3 regions of the Xanthomonas sp. NCPPB 4467 genome follow, and region 2 is predicted to be linked to each of the others. Evidence: predicted binding sites of a transcription regulator. Region 2 holds the regulator's gene; each other region holds the start of a gene.

Region 1 (3,272 bases), 530 kb from region 2:
ACGTCACCAGCTGGTGAAGCGGACGCAGACCAATGCACTCAGTGCGCAGTGGGTGCTGCGGATGACCGTGACCGGCATCGTCAGCGGGCTGCTGGTGATGCTGCTGGCCTACCGCTTGTTGGCGCGCGAGCTGCAACGCCGCGTGCGTGCAGAGGACGAGGCCAGCCATACCAGCGAGCAGCTGGTCGAATCGTTTGCGACGCTGGAGCGTACCTCTGCGGGACTGGAAGCGCTGGCACGCTACTCGGGATTGCTGCAGAACTGCCGCGACGCCGAAGAAGCGCTGGAAATTACCGCACGCACGATTGCGCCGCTGATTCCCGGCGCGGCCGGTGCGGTGTATTTGCTGCGCGCATCGCGCGATCGCGCTGAGCAGGTGGTGGCCTGGGGCGCGATGGCCGACGACGACAGCGCAAGCATCGCGCCGGAGACATGCTGGGCGCTGCGCCGCGATCGCACGCATGTGGTCGAAGATGCCAGCCAAGGCATGCTGTGTCGCCATACCGGCGCCAATCTTCCGACGCACGCCAGCACGGTGTGCATCCCATTGTCGGCACAAGGCACACAGTTGGGCATGCTGGCGCTGCGCAGCGACCAGCCGGGTGGCCTGAGCTCACTGACCGTGGCCGAAGCGGCAGCGGAACAACTCTCGCTGGTGCTGCATAGCCTGCGTCTGCGCGAAACACTGCGCCAGCAATCGATCCGCGACCCGCTCACCGGCCTGTACAACCGCCGCTATCTGGAAGAAGCGCTCAATCACGAACTGGCGCGCTGCACGCGCCGGGTGCAGCCGTTGTCGGTGCTGATGCTGGACGTCGACCACTTCAAGCGGTTCAACGATCTGCATGGGCACAGCGGCGGCGACCGGGTGCTGGCGGCAATCGGCGAACTGTTGCTGGCGCAGACCCGTGGCGAAGATATCTGCTGCCGCTACGGCGGCGAAGAATTGACGATCATCCTGCCGGAAGTGGATCTGGCCACTGCGCGCAGGATGGCGGAGAAGTTGCGCGCCGGGATCGAGGCCTTGCAGGTGATGGCCGATGGCGTGTCGCTGCCGAAGATCACCGCATCGTTTGGCGCGGCGAGCTTTCCCGAGCACGCGGGCAATGCGGCGCAGCTGCTGCGGCGCGCAGACGAGGCGTTGTACCAAGCCAAGCAAGCCGGGCGCAATCAGGTGATCAGCGCACCGGAAGCGGCGGACGCCGAATGTGCGCAGGAGTCCTGATGCAGGCAGGCTGGTCGTAGCGACCCTGGCAAGATGCCTTGATAGGCTTCGTTCAACTGCCAGCCGGGCGCCAGTGGCCGATTAGGCGCCTGGCGACCCAGGCGCAAATATGCACTGACACTTATATGCATCAGCGACAAATCGGGTCAGACATTTCGCTGAGCGCCGCTGCGTTGTTGAGAATACGGCTCAGACACCGCGCCGAGATTGGCGTTCGCCCTCGCCAACGCGCCCGCCTGCGTCGAGCAGCGCAGCATCACCGACAGGCGCGCCCCTCTCCGTCGGCACGAATCAGATCACCGCCTACCAGCATGCCGTCGACGCGGGTGCACACATGGGCCGCCTCTTCGGGTTTAGCGCCGCGCAGCACCGCTTCGGCACGCGCCTGGAAATCCAGAGACTCAACATCCGTATCTTCATCTGCAGGCAGCTGCGGCAGTGCGTTCTGCAACGCATCCAGGCGCGTCGCTAGCTCTTCGCATCTAGGCATAACAGGCTCCGACCCACAGCCGATACAGTTGCCGCAAGGCCGTCAACAACGCACGAAGCCTTGCCATGCAACGCTTCATTTTCCTACCCGCTACAGCGGTGATTGCATGCTCAACTTTCGCGCAACCCGGCCGATAATGATGCCGACTCCGACAGAACCTTGCCTGTGATCCTCCACCTGCGGCGGGATTTCCGCCTCGGCATCGTCAAGATGCTTGGGCCAATCACTGCGCTGTTGCTTTGCCTCTATGCGGTGTACCTGGCCATGACCGGCCAGGCGATTGCGTGCCTCATCACCGCAGCGCTGGGCGTGCTGGCGATCTGGCGCGGCTGGCAGATGCGCGCGGCAGAACGCACGGGCGCCGGCGGTGTCTGGTTGGCATCGATCAATGTCGCCGGTTGCCTGGTGGCCTGCTGGACCGGGGGCGACGGCGCCCTGCCCTGGCTGTTTCCGGTGCTGGCGACCAATTATTTTCTGTGCGGGCCGCAACGCGCGGTGTCGCTGAGCCTGCCATTGATGGTGGCCTTGTTGTTCTTGCCAGGCTTGATCGTCAGCCCCGGCCAGGGCGTGTCGACGGTCGTGGTGACGTTGGTGACGTTGGCGGTGGGGTATTCGTTCTCGCTGCGCATGCAGGACGACCGCGTACACCTGGAAGAGCTGGCGTCGCTGGATGCGCTGACCGGGTTACCCAACCGACGCATGCTCGAACGCGCGTTGACCCATCAGATCGATCAGCGCCAACCGCAGGAGCGGCTCAACAGTCTGATCATCCTGGACCTGGACCATTTCAAGGAGGTCAACGATCTGTACGGGCATGCCGCAGGCGATGCCGCGCTGTCGGATCTGGCAACCATCTTGCGCTACGAAGTCCGCGAGCCGCATCAGGTGTTCCGGTTTGGCGGCGAAGAATTCGTGGTGTTGCTGCGCGCCGGCTCATCGGCGGAACTGGAAGCGGCCACCGAGCGCTTGCGCAAGGTGATCCGCAATGGGTTGCGTGGCCCGGGAGGACGCATCACGGTGTCGCTGGGCGCTGCGCGCCACGATGGCGAAACGCACTGGCAAGACTGGTTTTCGCGTGCCGATGCGGCACTGTATCTGGCCAAGAACAGCGGCCGCGACAGCGTACGGGTTGCCGACTGAGCGTCGCGCTGCTGGCTGGCTAGATCGCGGCATCGAACACGACGGTTACGATCTTCTACCAGACGGGGCGACCCAGCGGCCGCCCCGTCCATCGGTCAACGGTTGACCACCGCCACCGGTGCGGCGGGTGCTTCACCCTGCTTCCAGCCGCCCAGCGCCTTGTACACACCGACCACGCCGACATTGACTGCCGCCTCGGCCTGGGCCAGGGCATCGTCTGCCGCCAGCTGGGTGCGCTGTGCATCCAGCAAGGTCAGGAAATCTTCCGACCCCTCGCGGTAGCGGATCTGCGCCAGCTGTTCGGCACGTCGCGCGGCATTGGCCTGGTCCACCACGATCGCCAGACGCGCCTGCTGACGGCCGTAGCCGATCAAGGCGTTTTCGGTGTCTTCCAGCGCCAGCAACACCGTTTGCTGG
Region 2 (3,272 bases):
TTCAACCGGTTGCGCGAGAGCACCAGTTCGCCAATCAGATTGACGATGGCGTCCAGGCGCTTGGTATCCACGCGCACGGTCTGTTCGGCTTCGGCGCCGCCTTTGGCGGCGGCCTTGGGCGCGGCCTTGGCGCCTGGCGCCGGCGCGGCATGGCCGTCGTCGTGCGCAGGTGCGGCAGCTGCCGCCTTGGGCGCGGTCTTGACCGCCGGCGGTCCGCTCTTGGCATCGAACTGTGCGATCAGCGACGGCGGTGCATGCGGCACGGGTTCGCCCGAGCTCATCGCATCCAGCATGGCCTGCAGATAGTCCAGCGACTGCTGGGCGGCATCGAAATGATGCGCCTGCAGCACCGCCTGGCCCGAGCGCGCCATGCCGAGGGTTTCTTCGGCGGCGTGGCACAGCTCCACCATCGGTTTGATCGCCAGAAAGCCGGCGCCGCCCTTGAGCGTGTGGAAGCCGCGGAACACCGCGTTGAGCTGGTCGGCTTCGTCTGGCGCCTGTTCCAGCGACACCAGCTGTTCGCCGAGGCGATCCAGGATTTCCTGGGCCTCGACGATGAAATCGGCAGCAATATCGTCTGGAACAGCACTCATGGTTACAACCCCAATCCGGACAGCAAATCGTCGGCGTCGTCTTGCGACACCGCGTGACGGTCCAGGCCCTTGACCGCAGGACCGGCAAGACCGCCGTCGTCTTTCTTCGGCTCGGTGCTCTTGGGCGGCAGGCCCAGCGCGCCGAAGCCTTCATGCACGCGGCGCACGATCCCGGCCACGCGGCGAATGATCTGCCCGCTGAGGTCCTGGTAGCTTTGCGCCAGCGACAGCTCGGTCAGGTTGTGGCGCATCTGGTCCATCAGCGCGCCCTGGTCCTGATTCAGACCGCCGTCGCGCAGCTTGTTGGCCAGCTCGCGGCATTCTTCGACCAGATCCAGGGTGCGATGGCTGGCCTTTTCAGTCATTTCCACCACGTGGTCCAGGCGCGAGCAGGCATCGTCCAGTTCGCCGGCTTCTTCGGGCACGGTGGGCAGCTCGCCCAGCGCTTGCCCAAGTTCGCGCGCGAGCCGGCTCAGGCCCTGCATCATCGGACGCGTGCGCAGGGCGGCGAGGTGATCGACCTCGCGCTTCCACGCAGCTTCGTCACCGCTTTCCAGTGCATCAAGTGCACCTTGCAGACGCTCGATCAACGCAGCGCGTTCGGCATTGGTCTCCACGGTGGCGTTCATCAGGCGGTCGCCGCCAGACGTTCGAACACCTTGCCCAGCTTTTCTTCCAGCGTCTGCGCGGTGAACGGCTTGATGATGTAGCCGTTGACGCCGCACTGCGCCGCTTCGATGATCTGCTCGCGCTTGGCTTCGGCGGTCACCATCATCACCGGCAGGTGCTTGAGCTTGGCGTCGGCGCGGATGTTGCGCAGCAGGTCGATGCCGGTCATGCCGGGCATGTTCCAGTCCGTCACCACGAAATCGAACGGGCCCGCGCGCAATGCAGCCAGCGCGCTGTTGCCGTCTTCGGCCTCTGCGGTATTGGTGAAGCCGAGATCTGCCAACAGATTCTTGACGATACGTCGCATCGTCGAGAAGTCGTCCACGATCAGGATCCGCATGTTCTTATTCACATCAAGCTCCTAATACGAAAAAATACGCGAAAAAATTAGTCGTCAATTTCGACACCGGCATCGGCCAGTTCGAAGACTTTGAGGCGGCCGCGCAAACGCACCACGGCCTGGCCATGGATCTGGCAGACGCGCGACTCGCTGACACCGAGCACAGCGCCGATTTCCTTCAGGTTCAATTCCTGTTCGTAGTACAGCGACAGCACCAGCTGCTCGCGCTCGGGCAACTGGCCGATGGCCTTGCCCAGCTCGCGGCCGAATTCGCCACGCTCCATCATCTGCTGCGGGTTGGGGCCACCCTTGGCGGTGGTGTCCAGCTCGCCGTGATCTTCGATGCGCGATTCCAGGCTCAGCACCTGGCCGCGTGCGGCGTCTTCCATCAGGCGCAGGTAATCGGGCAGCGGCATTTCCATCGCGGCGGCCACTTCGGTGGCGGCGGCGGCGCGGCCGGTGTTCTGCTCGATCTTGCGCACGGCGGCGGCGGCGTCGCGGGCACGGCGGTGCACCGAACGCGGCACCCAGTCGCCACGGCGAATTTCGTCGATCATCGAGCCGCGGATACGGATCGAGGCGTAGGTTTCGAACGAGGCGCCCTGGTCGGAGTCGTAACTGCGCGAGGCTTCGATCAGGCCGATCATGCCGGCCTGGATCAAATCGTCCACTTCCACGCTGGCCGGCAGACGCGCCGCCAGATGGTGGGCGATGCGGCGGACCAGATCGGCGTGCTGGGTCACCACGTCGTTGGCGTTATTGCGCTGCACGGCGCGGTACTGCGCGCTGGCCGTGGTTGCGGTAGCAGTGCTCATGCGGCCACTCCCCGTTGGATGATGCGTTCGACAAAGAACTCGACGTTGCCGCGCGGCACGGTGGGAGCCTGCCAGCGCGAGGTACGGCGTGCGATTTCGGCAATGGCCTGCGCCGACGGGCTGGCGGGATACGCCTTGATGACGGGTTGCTGACGCTGCACCGACAGGCGCAACCAGTCGTCCTGCGGCACGTGGCCGAGATAGTTCAGCGACACATCGCCGAGGAACTTTTCGCACACGCGCGAGAGCTTGTCGTACAGCAGGCGGCCTTCGTTGGGGTCGCGCACCATGTTGGCGATGATCTGCAGGCGGTCCACGCCGCGTTCGCGCGAGAGCACCTTGATCAGCGCGTAGGCGTCGGTGATCGAGGCCGGCTCGTCGCAGACCACCACCACGGTGTCCTGGGCGGCCTGGCAGAAGGTCAGCACGCTGTCGGTGATGCCGGCGGCGGTGTCGATGACCATCACGTCCAGGTCGCGTTCCAGTTCGGAGAACACATTGACCAGGCCGATGTGCTGGGCCGGAGCCAGTTCCGCCATGTGGCGGCGACCGGAGGCGGCCGGCACCACCAACACGCCGCCCGGGCCTTCGATGATCACTTCATCGAGCGTGCAGCGGCCGGCGATCAGGTCGGCCAGGGTGAACTTGGGCGACAGGCCCAAGACCACATCCAGGTTGGCCAGGCCAAGGTCGGCGTCCAGCAGCAGCGTGCGTTTGCCCATGTCGGCAAGCGCCACGGCCAGGTTGGCGGAGATGTTGGTTTTGCCCACGCCGCCCTTGCCACCGGTCACGGCAATCGTGCGCACCGGGCCCAAGGGCTCGGGACGGGTCGCCGTCAGGGGGAAGGCGTTGGTC
Region 3 (3,272 bases), 1.7 Mb from region 2:
GGGCTGCAGGCCCGCGTCGGCGAACTGCTTGCTCAGATAGGCGATGGTTTTTTCTTCGCCGGCAGTGGCCGGGCCGCGGCCTTCGTAGGCATCGGAGGCCAGCTCCTTGACGTCGCGCGAGATGCGCGCGCCATCGAAGGTCGGCGCCTGCGCCATCAGCGCGGTCGAGACCGCCATTGCCAAGAGTCCCACGGCAAGTCGCTTCATTGCATACCCCAGATATCAGACCGCCCTGGAGTGTAGCCACCCGCGCGTGCAGGCGGCGGCATGTCGCGGGATGGCCGCCTGCGATGGCCGCGCTGGGCTGCAGCAGCTGTCGGCACGTCTACACGCGGTAGTGCGAGCGCGATGCGCGCTTAAAACAGGTCCACGCTGCCGGTCTGTTGCGTGGTCTGCAGCAATTGCCCGCTGGCGATCAGTTCGGCGTACACCACGGCGCGATTGCGGCCGTGCTGCTTGGCCCAGTACAGCGCCTTGTCCGCCTCATCCAGCAATTGACTGATCATGCGCCCGCCGGTCAGCTCCACGATACCGGTGCTGAGCGTGACCTGCCCGACCTGCGGGAACACATGCTCGGCAACGGCCAGGCGGAAGCGCTCGAACAGGCTGACCGCAACATCGCGCTCCACGCCACGCAGCACGATCACGAATTCTTCGCCGCCGAATCGGAACAGCAGATCGTCCTGGCGGAACGCGCGCTGCATCAACTGCGCCACCAGCAGCAACACTTCATCGCCATACAGATGGCCGAAGGTGTCGTTGACACGCTTGAAGTGATCGATATCCACGATGCCCAGCCAGCTGCTGTCGTTGGCCGGCACATCTGCCCCGCCTGCAAACAGCCGCAGGATCACATCGTCGAAGGTCTTGCGGTTGCGCAGGCCGGTCAAGGCGTCGCGCTGCGCGTCGTCGAGCAGGCTGCGGTAATTCTGGAAGAAGCGCGCAAAGCCCTGCAGCATCGCCTGTTCTGCAACACCGGGCGCGCGTGCACCGCCCACCCGCAGGCAGGTGCGGATACCGCGCGCTTCCATCATCGGATAGACCAATAGCGCCTGGCCATCCTGGTGCAGGTGCAGCACGTCGCCGGGGCCATGCACGTCGGCCAGCTGGGCACGCATCTGCGCGTCCTTGAGCTCGGCTACCGTCAACGACAAGCGGCCGTCGTCGTGCAGGCGGGTTTCGGCCATGGTGCGGCCATCCGGGGCGATGCGCAGCAGCGACAATTCTTCGGCAGCGCAGAGCTCGCGCATGGTGCGCAACAGGCTCAGATCGAGCAGATCGGCATCGCGGATGGCGGTCATATCCACCATCCGTTCCAGCAACGGCGTGGCGCTCATTGATCGCGCAGCCGGTACGCAGGCGCAGGAACGCCTTGCCGCACACGGCGGGCTGGCGGACAACTGGTGTGGCAACGCGCAGGCTTCACGACAACGACCGACAGTCACGATACCGGTGCATCGGCGCCCCAACCGCAAACTTGAGGTCGGGTGGCCGGCCACGCTCAGCGCGCGGGCAGCCGCCGCTGGCAGCAGACACAAACGCCCGCGACGCCCGCGGGGACGGCTGTCCTTGATTGCTCAGGGCAGCGCGGATTCCAGCGCGTCCTCGCCCAGTGCATGCCGCTGCATCAGCCGGCGGCTGCCGGCATTCAGGCCCTTGACCTGCACGTCCAGATCGTGATGCCGCAACCGCTGCACCACCTTGTCCAGCGCCGCCACGGCGGTGATATCCCAGAAATGCGCGCGGCTCACGTCGATCACCACGCCGCGGCCGGGCACCTCGCGCGCGTCGAAGGCGTCGATGAACACATCGGCCGAGGCGAAGAACACCTGCCCGCGCACGTTGTAGGTGCGCACGTCATCTGCGCCATCGGTGTGGGCGATCTGCAGCAGCCCGGCCACCTTGAAGGTAAAGAACACCCCGCTCAGCACCACGCCCACCGCCACGCCGGCAGCAAGATTGTGGGTCACCAGGGTCACCGCCACCGTGGCCAGCATCACCACGCTGGAGGTGCGCGGGTGAGTGATGACGGTGCGCAGCGAGCGCCAGTCGAAGGTCTCGGCCGACACCATGACCATGATGGCCACCAAGGCCACCACCGGCACCTGCGATACCCACGGCTTCAGCAACACCATCAGGATCAGCAGGAACACGCCGGCGAACAAGGTCGACAGCCGGCCACGGCCGCCGTACTTCACGTTGCCAACGGTCTGGCCGATCATGCCGCAGCCGGCAATGCCGCCGAACAGGCTGGCGGCCGTATTGGCGATGCCCAGCCCGGTGCATTCGCGGTTCTTGTTGCTGGGGGTATCGGTAAGTTCGTCGACCACCCGCGCGGTCATCAGCGATTCGAGCAGGCCCACCATGGCGATGGCCAATGCGGGCAAGGCGATGATGCGCAACGTTTCCAGCGTCATCGGCACCGCCGGCCATTGCAGGAACGGCAGCGCATTGGGCAGTTTGCCCAGATCGGCCACGGTCTTCAGCGGCAGGTGCAGGGCGCTGCCGGCGATGGTCAGCAACAAGATGCACAGCAGCGGCGAGGGAATCGCCGACAGGCCGGGCACGCGCAAGCGCGGCAGCCCGTAGATGATCGCCAGACCCACACCGAGCATGGCCCAGGTGGTGAGGTTGGCGCCCAGCAGATGCGGCAGCTGCGCGGCGAAGATCAGCACCGCCAGCGCATTGACGAACCCGGTGCGCACCGAACTGCTGACAAAGCGCATCAACACGCCCAACCGCAGCAGCCCGAACAGGATCTGCACCGCGCCGGCCAGCAGCCCGGCCGCCAGCAGATACGGCAACCCGTGCGCCGCCACCAGCGGTGCGGCCACCAGCGCCACCGATCCGGCCGCAGCAGAAATCATCGCCGGGCGTCCGCCGCAAAACGCAATCACGATGCCGATAACGAATGAGGCGAACAGCCCGACCTGCGGATCGACGCCCGCCACGAAGGCGAACGCAATCACTTCGGGAATCAAGGCAAATGTGGCGACCGCACCGGCCATCAGTTCGCGCGCGGGAGAAGCGCGCCATTGCGCCAGTTCGGCACGCAGCAAAGACATTGGGGGACACTCCGGGGACAAGAAGGACAGCCTGCGGACAGTGCGCAGCGGCAATAGTGTGCGGGAAAGCGACCGCGCCCGCAGCCCGCCTGTGATCCGTGCGCCAATGCGCCTTTCTGTGGCTGCGATCACGCCGCGCGACGCGGGCGCAGACCAAGATGCCCCCCTCACCGCGCTCGGGTGTCGAGCTCGGTTATCTAGGGAGAT

Evidence for each region. Region 2 encodes FliA, which starts transcription of late flagellar genes. Its sites were predicted from a motif close to TAAAGTTTNNCNNNCNNNGGCCGATAA; they were not measured.
Region 1: a site for FliA is predicted at 1,826-1,852, ahead of ACCQ06_RS09025 (GGDEF domain-containing protein). Genes of this name have one in related genera too.
Region 3: a site for FliA is predicted at 1,455-1,481, ahead of ACCQ06_RS03680 (GGDEF domain-containing protein). Genes of this name have one in related genera too.

What each region holds. Positions count from the first base shown of each region.
Region 1 is NZ_CM191260.1:2,050,686-2,053,957, reverse strand. It holds gene ACCQ06_RS09035 (sensor domain-containing diguanylate cyclase) at 1-1,225, shown strand, start outside; gene ACCQ06_RS09030 (hypothetical protein) at 1,482-1,715, opposite strand; gene ACCQ06_RS09025 (GGDEF domain-containing protein) at 1,881-2,855, shown strand; gene ACCQ06_RS09020 (efflux transporter outer membrane subunit) at 2,951-3,272, opposite strand, start outside.
Region 2 is NZ_CM191260.1:2,576,045-2,579,316, forward strand. It holds gene ACCQ06_RS11155 (chemotaxis protein CheA) at 1-593, opposite strand, end outside; gene ACCQ06_RS11160 (protein phosphatase CheZ) at 596-1,222, opposite strand; gene cheY (chemotaxis response regulator CheY) at 1,222-1,614, opposite strand; gene ACCQ06_RS11170 (RNA polymerase sigma factor FliA) at 1,650-2,417, opposite strand; gene ACCQ06_RS11175 (MinD/ParA family protein) at 2,414-3,272, opposite strand, start outside.
Region 3 is NZ_CM191260.1:855,303-858,574, reverse strand. It holds gene ACCQ06_RS03685 (M28 family metallopeptidase) at 1-207, opposite strand, end outside; gene ACCQ06_RS03680 (GGDEF domain-containing protein) at 357-1,337, opposite strand; gene ACCQ06_RS03675 (SulP family inorganic anion transporter) at 1,578-3,065, opposite strand.